Regions from separate parts of the Bacillus sp. YH3-2-B2 genome, predicted to be linked through region 1. Evidence: a T-box and tRNA genes for the amino acid it is inferred to sense, from the RefSeq annotation. Region 1 holds a T-box; the other holds one or more tRNA genes.
The links. A T-box is a leader RNA that pairs with one kind of tRNA and senses whether it is charged. The one in region 1 lies ahead of leuS (leucine--tRNA ligase), so its partner is inferred to be a tRNA-Leu.
Positions count from the first base shown of each region.

Region 2: it encodes a tRNA-Leu, which carries the amino acid that the T-box ahead of leuS (leucine--tRNA ligase) is inferred to sense. The anticodon was not compared.

Region 1 is NZ_JBSJQE010000003.1:875,844-885,987, forward strand. Features, by position in the region: gene ACWJJX_RS14565 (LacI family DNA-binding transcriptional regulator) at 1-996, shown strand, start outside; gene ACWJJX_RS14570 (ABC transporter substrate-binding protein) at 1,038-2,315, shown strand; gene ACWJJX_RS14575 (carbohydrate ABC transporter permease) at 2,312-3,226, shown strand; gene ACWJJX_RS14580 (carbohydrate ABC transporter permease) at 3,223-4,044, shown strand; gene melA (alpha-galactosidase MelA) at 4,067-5,365, shown strand; gene ACWJJX_RS14590 (GNAT family N-acetyltransferase) at 5,402-5,878, opposite strand; gene ACWJJX_RS14595 (rhodanese-like domain-containing protein) at 5,963-6,274, opposite strand; gene leuS (leucine--tRNA ligase) at 6,392-8,806, opposite strand; T-box leader at 8,916-9,129, opposite strand; gene ACWJJX_RS14605 (DUF4257 domain-containing protein) at 9,232-9,567, opposite strand; gene ACWJJX_RS14610 (STAS domain-containing protein) at 9,957-10,144, shown strand, end outside.
Region 2 is NZ_JBSJQE010000001.1:134-3,350, forward strand. Features, by position in the region: rRNA gene rrf (5S ribosomal RNA) at 94-209, shown strand; tRNA gene ACWJJX_RS00015 (tRNA-Asn) at 219-293, shown strand; tRNA gene ACWJJX_RS00020 (tRNA-Ser) at 299-389, shown strand; tRNA gene ACWJJX_RS00025 (tRNA-Glu) at 426-497, shown strand; tRNA gene ACWJJX_RS00030 (tRNA-Val) at 508-583, shown strand; tRNA gene ACWJJX_RS00035 (tRNA-Met) at 591-667, shown strand; tRNA gene ACWJJX_RS00040 (tRNA-Asp) at 676-752, shown strand; tRNA gene ACWJJX_RS00045 (tRNA-Phe) at 763-838, shown strand; tRNA gene ACWJJX_RS00050 (tRNA-Thr) at 842-914, shown strand; tRNA gene ACWJJX_RS00055 (tRNA-Tyr) at 926-1,010, shown strand; tRNA gene ACWJJX_RS00060 (tRNA-Trp) at 1,021-1,094, shown strand; tRNA gene ACWJJX_RS00065 (tRNA-His) at 1,124-1,199, shown strand; tRNA gene ACWJJX_RS00070 (tRNA-Gln) at 1,209-1,280, shown strand; tRNA gene ACWJJX_RS00075 (tRNA-Gly) at 1,335-1,409, shown strand; tRNA gene ACWJJX_RS00080 (tRNA-Cys) at 1,416-1,486, shown strand; tRNA gene ACWJJX_RS00085 (tRNA-Leu) at 1,494-1,582, shown strand; tRNA gene ACWJJX_RS00090 (tRNA-Leu) at 1,830-1,911, shown strand; gene ACWJJX_RS00095 (hypothetical protein) at 2,332-2,616, shown strand; partial or broken gene ACWJJX_RS00100 (Type 1 glutamine amidotransferase-like domain-containing protein) at 2,702-3,217, shown strand, end outside.

The DNA of each region.
Region 1 (10,144 bases):
GCATCTGTATCCAGCGCGACAGTATCGAGAATTTTGAATAAGGATGACTCTTTGGCCGTGACTGATGAAACAAGAGAAAAAGTTCTGAGGATCGCCGATGAGCTGGGCTATCAGCCGTCGGCAAAAAAACGGAAGAACCGCAGCCGCAGCGATTCAGCGCCCCTGATCGGCGTTGTCAGCTGTCTGTCACCGGAAGAAGAACGGCAGGATCCTTATTTTTCAGCGATCCGAAAAGGCATTGAGGAAGAATGCTTTCGGCAAAAAGTTTTTATCACATCTTCTATCCATCTCGGGTCTTTTCAAGAGCATATGTTTCACGATCTGGACGGCGTGATCGTAATCGGCAGCCTGCAAGACGAGGCGCTTACGAATATCAGCGCCGCTTTCAGGCACGCGGTATTTGTTAACGGCACCCCCGATCCCGTCCGCTACGATTCCGTCAGCGTGGATTTTTATGCCGCAGCGCAAAAGGCGATAGAACATCTTCTGTCGCTCGGTTACCAGCGGCTCGGTTATATCGGCGGCCGGGAGCGGGAGCATACCGTCATAGACGGTGTAAACAGCAATAAAACGATTGAGGATAAGCGTCTGACCGCTTTCTTACAAATGGCCGGCGCCGGGCCGGAGCATGTACTGATCGGCGAATACAGCATGCACGAAGGGTTCCGGCTGATGAATGAAGCCATCAAAGGCGGAAGTCTCCCCGATGCCTTTTTTATCGCAAGTGATTCGATGGCTGTCGGCGCTTTAAAAGCCTTGCAGGAAGCCGGCCTTCAAGTCCCGCGCGATACGGCAATTGTCAGCTTCAACGGAATTGATGAGGCAGAATACGCCAGCACGCCGTTATCAACGGTAAAAGTATACACGGAAGAGATGGGCCGGACGGGTGTCAAATTGCTTCTCGACCGTTTAAACGGCAGAACCGTCCCGCTGGCCGTGACGCTCCCCACTTCATTGATTGTCAGACAAAGCTGCGGCTCACAAGAAAGGAGGTGACATGTCCCGCAGCGTTTATATCATATTTAAAGGAGGAAAAGATGAAACGCTTACTGGCTTTGTTTCTTTCTTTTACTTGCATGATACTTCCCGGCTGCTCGGCAGAACGGAGCGGCGCCGGAGAAAAGCAGAAAACATTGACAGTCTATTCCACAATATCCTCAGACAGCGAACGCGCCGTATTCAGAAAGTTGGCTGATTCATTCCAAAAAGAACATCCGGACATTCAAGTAAACGTTCATTTCCCAGGCAATGACTACGAAAATATGATGAGGGTCAGAATGGCGGCCGGTGACATGCCCGATCTTTTCGACACACACGGCTGGGCCAAAATCCGCTACGGAGAATATACCGCCGACCTCAGCGGCATGTCTTGGACGAAGCGGCTCGATCCGAATTTAAACAGCATGCTCAAAGACGCCAAAGGCAGAATATACGCCTTCCCTCTGAATCAGGCAAAGGACGGACTGGCCTACAACCGCACAATGTTGGAAAAATACGGAATCAAACCGCCGGGAACAATGGATGATTTTATGAAGGCACTGAGACAGATTAAAGAAAAAAGCGGCGGAACAGTCACCCCCTTTTGGTTTCCCGGCTATGAGAAAAGCTCATTTGCCCAATATTACGATCAATTCGCCGCACCGCTTCTCATCACAGATCCCGCACACCGTTTCAAAAAACAGCTGTTAAACGGAACCTTCCGCTGGACACACTTCACCTATTTATCTGACAAACTGAAAGAGATGCAAAAGGAAAACCTGCTCAATATAGATGCCGTGACGGCAAAACGGTCCCAGCTCATTGAACTGATGGCGCAAAACAAAATCGCCTTTACGCTGCAGGGCGGCACCCTCGGCCAAGACGTCGCTCAAATCAATCCGAAGGTAAAAGTCGGCATCATACCGACTCCGGCCATCCACAAGGGAGACGCGCCGGTTTGGATCGGAGGCGAACGTTACACGCTGGCGGCATTCAAGGATTCCCCGCGGCTTGAAGAAGCGAAACAGTTCATCGCATTTATGGCCCGTCCCGAGCATGCGAAATCAATTGCCGAAGCGACCTCGCTTCCGGCCGGATTAGTGAATGTGCAAACGGACATTTTCTACGCAAATGACTATAAGCGCTATCAGCATATTAAGGTGCAGCCTTATTTTGACCGCCTTTATTTGCCGAACGGAATGTGGGATGTGATGGGGACAGCCGGGCAGGAGCTGATGGCCGATATCTTAACCCCCGCGGAAATTTCGGCGAAACTCGGCAGGGAATATAAGCGGCTCCGTCTTCAATCTGATTCACAAGGAGCTGAAAAAGAATGAGTGATCTTGCAAGAGAAACCCAAGGATTTCAGCATCAAAAGCCGGTAAAACCCGCGTCACTGTGGTGGATGTACGTTCCCGCTCTTGCCACGGTTTTTATTTTTATGATTTTTCCGTTTGTCAAAGGCGCTTTTATCACATTTACAAACTGGAACGGCTTCTCACAGACGTATCAATGGGTGGGGGTCACTCAATATAAAAGGCTTTTTACAGATCCGGACACGTGGCTTGTTGTGAAAAACACTTTGCTTTACGGCATCGGAAGCACTTTTTTTCAGAATATGCTCGGACTTTTATATGCGCTGCTTTTGAATCAGAGCTTAAAAATGAAGGCGCTCACAAGAACGATCGTCTACCTGCCCGTCATTATCAGTCCCCTGATTATGGGATACATTTGGTATTTTATTTTCTCATATGACGGGGGTGCGCTGAATGATGTACTTGGCGCACTGGGACTCGGTCCTGTCAACGCCTTGGCAAGCCCTGCGGCAAACCCTTGGATTATCGTCATGATTAACACGTATCAATACGCAGGCATTGCGATGATTGTATATTTGGCGGGGCTGCAAAGCATTCCGAAAGATTATTACGAAGCCGCAAAAATGGATGGCGCGGGAGGTCTTCAGCCGTTTTTCACCATCACCCTGCCATTATTGATGCCGGCTGTCACCATCAACATGGTCATCAATATCATCGGAGGGCTGAAGCTGTTTGATGTCATTTTCGCGCTGACCGCAGGCGGGCCGGGCAATTCCTCTCAATCGATGTCGACGTTTATGTATGATTTATATTTTAAACGGCAGGATGCGGGATATGCCGCCGCCCAAGGCGTGTTTATGTCCGTTATTATTCTTGTCATCAGCTTTTCGGCTCTCGTGTATTTCAAGCGAAAGGAGACGGAAATGTCATGAAAACAGCCCGAATGCGGATCTTTACGCTGTTGGCTGCCGTTATCTCGTGCGTTCATATTGTCCCCTTTTATATTTTGCTGACCACGTCATTAAAAGCAAAAGGAGACTACAGTTCAAAATGGTCGCTGCCATCCGCCTTTTCATTTCAGAATTTTCGTGAAGCATGGGAGCGTGCCTCTCTCGGGCAATCCTTTCTGAACACGATCATCATTACAGCCGTTTCCGCCGCCTTGCTAATTTTCATGGGTTCGCTTGCCGCATACCCGCTCGCAAGAAGAAATACAAAGCTGAACAAAATCGTCTTCGGCCTTTTGATTTCAATCATGATCATCCCGCCTTTGACTTCCATGGTTCCTTTATACAAGATGGTCGCTGATGCGGGGCTGGTCAATACGCATGCCGCAGCCATTCTCATTAATACGGCTGCATATATGCCGCTGACCGTTTTCTTATATTCAGGGTTTATCCGCTCCTCTATTCCGAAAGAACTTGAGGAAGCCGCCAGGATGGACGGCGCGGGATTGATCAGGACTTTTTATACGATCGTGTTTCCTTTGTTGAAACCGATTACCGCAACGGTCTGTATTATTTCCTGCGTGTTTATCTGGAACGATTACCAATTTGCGATTTTCTTTTTACAAGATCAAAAGGTGCAGACATTGACCGTGGCCATGGCGGGATTCTTCGGCGAAAACGCGAACAATCTTCACTTAGTCGCCGCAGCCGCAATTATGGCGATGCTGCCGATGGTCGTATTGTTTTTGGCACTTCAAAAATATTTTATCTCAGGGCTGTCCTCCGGGGCAGTCAAAGGCTGAGAAGAAAAGGGAGGAATTTCTGTTGAAGAAAATTACGTTTATCGGAGCGGGGAGCACGATTTTCGCAAAAAATGTATTGGGGGACTGTTTACTGACTGAAGCATTAAACGGATTTGAATTCGCGCTTTATGATATTGACGCTGTACGGCTGAAAGAATCTCAGCTCATGCTGGAAAACATGAGAGACCGCTACAATCCGAGTATATCCATCATCTCCTACGATGACCGAAAACAGGCGCTTACACACGCCGGCTATGTGATAAACGCCATTCAGGTCGGAGGCTATAAACCCGCGACGGTCATTGACTTTGACATCCCGAAACGGTACGGTCTCCGCCAGACGATTGCCGATACCGTCGGAATAGGCGGCATTTTCCGTTCCCTCCGCACCATCCCCGTTTTATTTGACATCGCAAAAGACATGGAAGAGGTCTGCCCGGATGCGTGGCTGTTAAACTATACAAATCCGATGGCCTCTCTGACCGGAGCGATGCTCAGACATACAAATGTCAAAACGGTCGGCCTGTGCCACAGCGTCCAGGTCTGTACCAAAGATCTGTTTGACTCACTCGGCATGGATCACGAAGGTACGGAAGAACGCATTGCCGGCATCAACCATATGGCTTGGCTTTTGGAGATTAAAAAAGACGGAATTGATTTATATCCGGAAATTAAAAGACGGGCACGCGAAAAACAAAAGACGAAACATAAGGACATGGTGCGGTTTGAGCTGATGGATAAATTCGGCTGCTACGTAACGGAATCATCTGAGCATAATGCCGAATATCACCCGTATTTTATAAAAAGCCGGTATCCGGAGCTGATAGATGAACTCCAAATTCCGCTTGATGAATATCCGAGGAGATGCGCGGAACAAATCAAAAATTGGGAAACGATGAGAGACGGCATCATCAACAACCAAAACCTGACGCATGAACGCTCGAAAGAATACGGTTCGAGAATTATAGAAGCGATGGAGACGGGCCGTCCGTTCACATTCGGCGGCAATGTGCTGAATACAGGGCTGATACCGAATCTGCCGGCGAAAGCGGTCGTTGAAGTGCCGTGCGCCGCCGTCAAAAACCAAATTATGCCGTGCTATTCCGGCGAACTTCCGGAGCAGCTCGCGGCGCTCAACAGAACAAACATTAACACACAGCTTTTAACCATCGAAGCAGCCGTTACATTAAAAAAGGAAGCCCTATATCAAGCGGCCATGCTTGATCCGCATACGAGCGCCGAGCTTTCCATGAATGACATCATCTCTTTGTGCGATGACTTATTTGAAGCGCACAAAGACCGGCTTCCGGCTTATCATTGATCATTCGCGATCCGGTCCTGGGCGGGCCGGACGCTTTTATATGTTCAGCACCAGTTTGACCGTCTGTAAGGTGTGTCCTTTAAAATCTTCTTCAAATTCACATACCCTTTGAAACCCTTTCGCTTGATAAAAGGACAAGGCGATGCGGTTCTCTTTTTCTGCATGGACATAAAGCTTTTTTACCCCGCCGGACTGCCTGATGCATTCTTTAAGAAGTGCCGTGCCTATCCCGCTTCCCTGGCAATCCGGGTCAATATAGATGGCGGTCAGCTCCGCATTTCCGTCTTTTTGAACCGGGGTGACATTTGCAAAACCGAGCACTCGCCCCTCTTCTTCTGCCACAAAGAACAAAGAATGCAAGAGCCGGCGTTCCATCATCTCATCCTGATAGGCGGATTCGAGAAACTGATCCTGAATGTGTCTGGGAATAATCCCTTCATACGTATGATGCCAGCTTCGTTCTGCGACTTGCCGGACCTGTTTGATATCGTTTGTTTTCATCGCGCGGATCATCGGTTTCACCTGATTCGCCTCCCGTTTTTTTATAAAAAAAGAAGAAAAAGACGCACGTCCCTTTTCTTCTTTCACTTCAAAGCGTTATTTCTTCGGCTTTGTTTCACCTTCCCACTCCAGCATGCCGCCTTCAACATTAACTGTACGGAAGCCCTGCTCATGTAAATACATACAAACGTTCATGCTTCTTTTTCCGGAACGGCAGATAAATACATATTCCTTGTCCTTGTCTAACGCATCCATCTTCTCAGGGATGTCCCCCATGCGGATATGAACGGCCTCCGGAATCATTCCTTCGGCAACTTCTTCGTCTTCTCTGACATCAATCAGATACAGCTCTTCTCCCGCTTTTAATTTTTCTTCCAGTGCGGCTGTGCTGATTTCATTTATTTTCAATGCGTGACACTCCCATTCATCTTTATGGTGTTAAGTATACCAAAGCCCGCGGTGCAATTTCTATGATAGAGGCCTGATAAAAAAGCCCCTCTCTGTAAGAGAGGGGGCTTCGTCCGGTCAGTTTGCCACGATATTGACAAGCTTGCCCGGTACGGCAATGATTTTTCGGATCGTTTTTCCTTCAAGCTGCTCTTTTACTTTTTCGTCAGCTTGTGCGAGCTGTTCTAACGCTGCTTTATCAGCATCAGCCGGAACCATTAATTTCGCTTTTACTTTTCCGTTCAGCTGGACGACGATTTCCACTTCATCGTCCACCAGTTTTGATTCGTCATAAGCAGGCCAAGCCTCATATGCAATCGAACCTTCGTGGCCGAGTTTTTCCCACAGTTCTTCCGCCAAATGCGGCGCAACAGGAGAAAGCAGCTTCACAAAACCTTCGATATATTCTCTCGGCAGTTCATTCGCTTTGTAAGCTTCATTAATGAAGACCATCAGCTGAGAAATGCCCGTGTTAAAACGAAGGGCTTCGAAGTTTTCTGTCACTTTCATGACCGTTTCATGATAGACGCGCTCAAGAGTTTCGCCCGCGCCTTCTGTCACTTTACCCGTCAGCTCGCCGTTTTCCTCGATAAACAAACGCCATACGCGGTCAAGGAAGCGGCGCGCTCCGTCAAGGCCTGATTCAGACCAGGCGATAGATGCATCAAGCGGCCCCATAAACATTTCGTACAGGCGGAGCGTATCTGCTCCGTGAGACGCTACAATTTCATCCGGATTGACGACGTTTCCGCGGGATTTACTCATTTTTTCATTGTTTTCCCCGAGAATCATCCCTTGGTTATACAGCTTTTGGAACGGTTCTTTCGTCGGCACGACACCGATATCATAGAGGAATTTATGCCAGAAACGAGCGTACAGAAGGTGAAGCACGGCATGCTCCGCTCCTCCGATGTAAATATCAACGGGCAGCCATTTATCCAGTTTCTCAGGTGAAGCGAGCTGATCCGGATTTTTCGGGTCGATAAAGCGGAGGAAATACCAGCAGCTTCCCGCCCATTGCGGCATCGTGTTCGTTTCTCTTCTGCCTTTTCTGCCCGTTTCAGGATCAGTGACTTCCACCCACTCTTTAATGTTGGCAAGCGGTGATTCACCTGTTCCGCTCGGTTTGATCTCATCGGTTTTCGGCAGAATCAGCGGCAGCTCTTCCGCCGGAACGGCTGTTGACGTGCCGTCTTCCCAATGAATGACCGGAATCGGCTCGCCCCAATAGCGCTGGCGGCTGAACAGCCAATCACGCAGACGGTATGTCACTTTTTTCTCACCGTTTTTCGTTTCTTCAAGCCAGGCGATCATTTTTTCAATCGCTTCCGCTTTATTCAGTCCGTTCAGAAAGCCGGAATTGACATGTTCTCCGTCTCCCGTGTACGCTTCTTCTTCCGTGTTTCCGCCTTTTACGACTTCTTTGACAGGCAGGCTGAACACTTTGGCGAATTCAAAATCCCGTTCGTCATGCGCCGGCACGGCCATTACAGCGCCCGTTCCGTAAGAGGCGAGGACATAATCCGCTATCCAGATCGGCAGCTTTTCCCCGTTTGCAGGGTTTACGGCATATGCACCTGTGAAGACGCCCGTTTTTGTTTTCGCAAGATCCGTCCGTTCCAGGTCACTTTTCGCCTGAACTTCTTTAACATAAGCGTCTACCGCTTCTTTTTGTTCAGGCGTCGTGATGGCCTCCACAAGCTCATGCTCAGGAGCCAGTACGGCATAAGCCGCGCCGAACAGCGTGTCCGGTCTTGTCGTAAACACCGTAAACGTGTCATCAGTGCCGTCGATCGCGAAATGCACGTTTGCGCCTTCTGAGCGTCCGATCCAGTTGCGCTGCATGTCTTTAATGCTTTCAGGCCAGTCAAGTTCTTCTAAATCTTCAAGAAGCCTGTCCGCATAAGCGGTGATTTTCAGCATCCATTGTCTCATCGGGCGGCGTTCAACCGGATGGCCGCCCCGCTCGCTTTTGCCGTCAATGACTTCTTCGTTCGCAAGCACCGTTCCGAGCGCCGGGCACCAGTTGACCGGCACTTCGTCTACGTATGCGAGCCCTTTTTCGTACAGCTTGGTGAAGATCCATTGCGTCCACTTGTAATAGTCCGGATCAGTCGTATTGATTTCACGATCCCAATCATAAGAAAATCCGAGTGATTGGATCTGGCGGCGGAAATTATCTATATTTTGTTTTGTGAACTCAGCCGGATCATTTCCCGTGTCAAGCGCGTATTGCTCGGCAGGAAGCCCGAACGCGTCCCATCCCATCGGATGAAGCACATTGTACCCTTGCATGCGTCTCATGCGAGAAAGGATATCGGTTGCCGTATAGCCTTCCGGATGTCCGACATGAAGGCCGGCTCCTGAAGGATACGGAAACATGTCAAGCGCGTAAAACTTCGGCTTGTCATTCTCTTCACTGACGGCGAACGTTTTATGATCCAACCAGTAATTCTGCCATTTCTTTTCTATTTTTTCGTGCTGAAAACTCAACGTAAAAACCTCCTTCTGATTGAATACGGCGTATGTAGTCCAAGTATTGACGGGATGAGGAAGATTATATTCAGATTATTCTAAAACTAAAAAAAACTCCCTCATCCCTAAAAGGGACGAGAGATTTTTGTTTCCCGCGGTACCACCCTCGTTAGCGCGGTTTTAAGCCGCACTCACTTGATACTTTTAACGCAGTTATGCGTCAGCGGTTTTGCCGCTGCAACTCTGAGGCGAGTTCGGAAACAGACTTGATTGACTTGCACCGGCCGTCAACTCTCTGAGTGCGAAATCTGCTTCTTACTGCTCCTCTTCACTGTTCTTATCGCTACCGTAATCTTACCTGTATTTTATAGAATTCTGTTCATAAGTGCAAGCAGGTTTGTATACAATGGGAATGTACCCGGAACGGGTCGTGAGCGGGGATATTATTTTGATGGAGGATTTTTTTGCTGGTGTGGTTTTGCTTCGGCCGAATCACTGTTTTGTTCTCTGACAAAATCAAAGCTCCTGAGAACAGCTTCTCCGCCGTAGCCTGCGATTATGGATAAGATGACGAGTTGAATTCCTGAATCGGGGTCAGCGGATAAGACAAGTAAGATGGAAGCAGCCATTCCGATAAAACCATCTTCCAAAAAACCGAGATAGATAAACCGCTTTGTCATTCTGGGTTTCTCCAGCCTGCCTCTCTTTTTCACATGGCCGAGAACCCCCATGATGCCTCCAATTACACAAGCAATTATTACCTGATGCAGCATCTTCATCACCTTCCTAAAGCCCTTATTTAGTAAAGCGACTTCAGGCCATCCAGCCCCCTTACGAATACGATGATTTTCGATATCTACATACCGGCGATTGAACAGGAATGTAAAAAGCTTGTTTCTTCCATTATATGTGAACACATGATCGGTAAGCTTGATGCATTAGATTCATTTTTCACCCAGTGACAATGACCTAGTCACTTACTTAGCGATGATGTGCCTTCCCCTTATATATTCAGTGTATATGAGGACAAGCCCGAATGACAAATTGCAAACTTCGGCTGCTTGAATCAGAACATATGTTATGCTACGGTTACTGTAGATTCATTTAAAAAGGGGAGAAACAACGGCTGAAAAAAGCGCGCAGCTTTACGGCCAAAAGGGGGTTTTACATGGCTGACTCAAATGTATCCGGAAAACTGGAGCAGCTGGAGCTTATCAAAAAGGCGCTTGATCACGCACGCATCGGCGTGGTGATTACAGACCCCTCTCTTGAGGACAATCCCATCATATATACAAATCAGGGATTTATGGATATGACAGGCTACTCTTCCGAAGAGATATTAGGTAAGAACTGCAG
Region 2 (3,217 bases), on a different contig from region 1:
TATGCTTTCTGTTATCTAGTTTTGAGAGAATTTTTTAAAAAAACTCTTGCTTTTTCTGAAATACATAGTATAATAATACATGTCACTAAAACGTCTGGTGATGATGGCGAAGAGGTCACACCCGTTCCCATGCCGAACACGGAAGTTAAGCTCTTCAGCGCCGATGGTAGTCGGGGGTTTCCCCCTGTGAGAGTAGGACATCGCCAGGCAAACTTCATTCCGCAGTAGCTCAGTGGTAGAGCTATCGGCTGTTAACCGATCGGTCGTAGGTTCGAATCCTACCTGCGGAGCCATTTATGGAGAGCTGTCCGAGTGGCCGAAGGAGCACGATTGGAAATCGTGTAGGCGGTAACCCCGTCTCAAGGGTTCGAATCCCTTGCTCTCCGCCACTAATTATCAATACATAACAAACGAAAAAATACCAGGGCCCGTTGGTCAAGCGGTTAAGACACCGCCCTTTCACGGCGGTAACACGGGTTCGAATCCCGTACGGGTCACTTATATGATGGAGGATTAGCTCAGCTGGGAGAGCATCTGCCTTACAAGCAGAGGGTCGGCGGTTCGAGCCCGTCATCCTCCACCATTATCATCGCGGGGTGGAGCAGTTCGGTAGCTCGTCGGGCTCATAACCCGAAGGTCGCAGGTTCAAATCCTGCCCCCGCAACCAAAAAAAATGGTCCGGTAGTTCAGTTGGTTAGAATGCCTGCCTGTCACGCAGGAGGTCGCGGGTTCGAGTCCCGTCCGGACCGCCATTTATAAAAAGGCTCGGTAGCTCAGTTGGTAGAGCAACGGACTGAAAATCCGTGTGTCGGCGGTTCGATTCCGTCCCGAGCCACCATTTGCCGGTCTAGCTCAATTGGTAGAGCAACTGACTTGTAATCAGTAGGTTGGGGGTTCAAGTCCTCTGGCCGGCACTCTAAATGATGGAGGGGTAGCGAAGTGGCTAAACGCGGCGGACTGTAAATCCGCTCCCTCAGGGTTCGGCAGTTCGAATCTGCCCCCCTCCACCATTTTATAAATAGGGGCATAGTTTAACGGTAGAACAGAGGTCTCCAAAACCTCCGGTGTGGGTTCGATTCCTACTGCCCCTGCCACTATATTATTTATTCATCTTCAGATTATGGCGGTTGTGGCGAAGTGGTTAACGCACCAGATTGTGGCTCTGGCACTCGTGGGTTCGATTCCCATCAATCGCCCCATATTATCATTGGGCTATAGCCAAGCGGTAAGGCAACGGACTTTGACTCCGTCATGCGTTGGTTCGAATCCAGCTAGCCCAGTTGCATTTTTTTAAAAACAACAGCATAAGATGTAATAAGTTCTTTTTACATGTTGCGGAAGTAGTTCAGTGGTAGAACATCACCTTGCCAAGGTGGGGGTCGCGGGTTCGAATCCCGTCTTCCGCTCCAAATTACGGCGGCATAGCCAAGTGGTAAGGCAGAGGTCTGCAAAACCTTTATCCCCGGTTCGAATCCGGGTGTCGCCTTTCTATTGCCGGGGTGGTGGAATTGGCAGACACACAGGACTTAAAATCCTGCGGTAGGTGACTACCGTGCCGGTTCAAGTCCGGCCCTCGGCACCAATTTAACTTTGAGCGAATTATGTTAAATTGGTCATCAATTTTATTATTATAAAACATATATGAGAGTGATTTGCATATTGCAGGTCGCTTTTTTTTATATAATAAAAGCGTGAAGACTATCAATATAAGTTTCTTGCTTGTATCGTATATACTGCATTACCATTTGAAAAAACTTTACTAAAACCATTGACGCTTTATAAAATGCATGTTATATTTATATACGTCGGTTGAACACGACGCATTATATGCCGGTGTGGCGGAATTGGCAGACGCGCACGACTCAAAATCGTGTTCCTTCTGGAGTGCCGGTTCGACCCCGGCCACCGGTATACAAAGGCTTCTACATATTGTAGAAGCCTTTTTTGTTGTATGAAAATATCCTCCAAGGCTTGTGAAAACATGTTACCTGCAGCAGGAGGAGCTGGATTCGGCGCACCGTGCTTATATTAAGGAAACACCGATTCGGCCGTGGAGTTAAATCTTTCCGATCGGGCTGTTTTTGCTATTAACACTGTTTCTCAGCTGGTGGGGCGGCCATTCAAAAGCGCGCATTATTGGCAGCGGTTATTGCAGCATTTGCTCTTTTTATGTTTCAGCGCTTTCCAGCAGGCGAGCTTGTTACCCATTTTATTAAGGACGGAAACGAATTGGTCAACGTTATTATTATGTTATCGCTGATTTGAGCCGTAACAGCAGTAGCTGAAAATCTGGGATTCTCGAAATATGTTACTTCTCATTTAACATCATGGATCCCTCATATGTTTATTGCGCCGTCTCTTTTTATACTGGGGGCTGTTATATCCTATTTTATCGGGTCATCCTGGGGGACTTGGGACGCTGGCGGTTCAGTTACATACCAGCTTATTATTAGCGATCGGGGCCGTGTTTGCGAGCGGAACATTTGGTTTGCTTCTCCCCTCAGTGATAATACGGTGTTGGGGATCAATGTTGTGAAGTATGCCCGTTCGAAGCTTGTTCCGGCGATTATCGCCGCGGGGATCTCCGTTATGTTATACGGTGCGTATTTCAGATAATAAATACTTTTTGAAGGCGTTATCCGAAATTGGGATAACGCCTTTTTAATGAGCTGTTATACTTGAGAAAAAAGAGGTGATGACATTGAAGCAGATTATTACAATGGGCGGCGGGGGGTTTTCAATGGAGCCGGATCATCTTGTGCTGGATCAGTATATTTTAGAGCAGTCGGCGCGGTCAAAGCCGAAAGTTTGTTTTTTGCCGACGGCAAGCGGAGATTCGGAGAATTATATCAGCAGGTTTTATCAGGCCTTTCAAAAGCTGCGGTGTGAGCCGGATCACTTGTCGCTGTTTAAACCGCCGGGTTCTGATCTCAGATCCTTTCTCATGAAGAAAGATATTATATATGTCGGCGGCGGAAATACGCGCAATATGCTTGTCTTATGGAAAGAGTGGGGGCTTGACCTTATTCTTCGTGAAGCTTGGGAAAACAGCATCATCTTGGCGGGTCTCAGCGCCGGCCGGTGTATCACCGCCTGATTTCCGAAAAGAAACTCAGGGCGGGCTATGCCGCTGATGACGGCGCTGCGCTTCATTATAAAGACGGTCAGCTGTTCCGGGCTGTCTCTTCCCGGGAAACCGCAAAGGGTTATCGGGTTT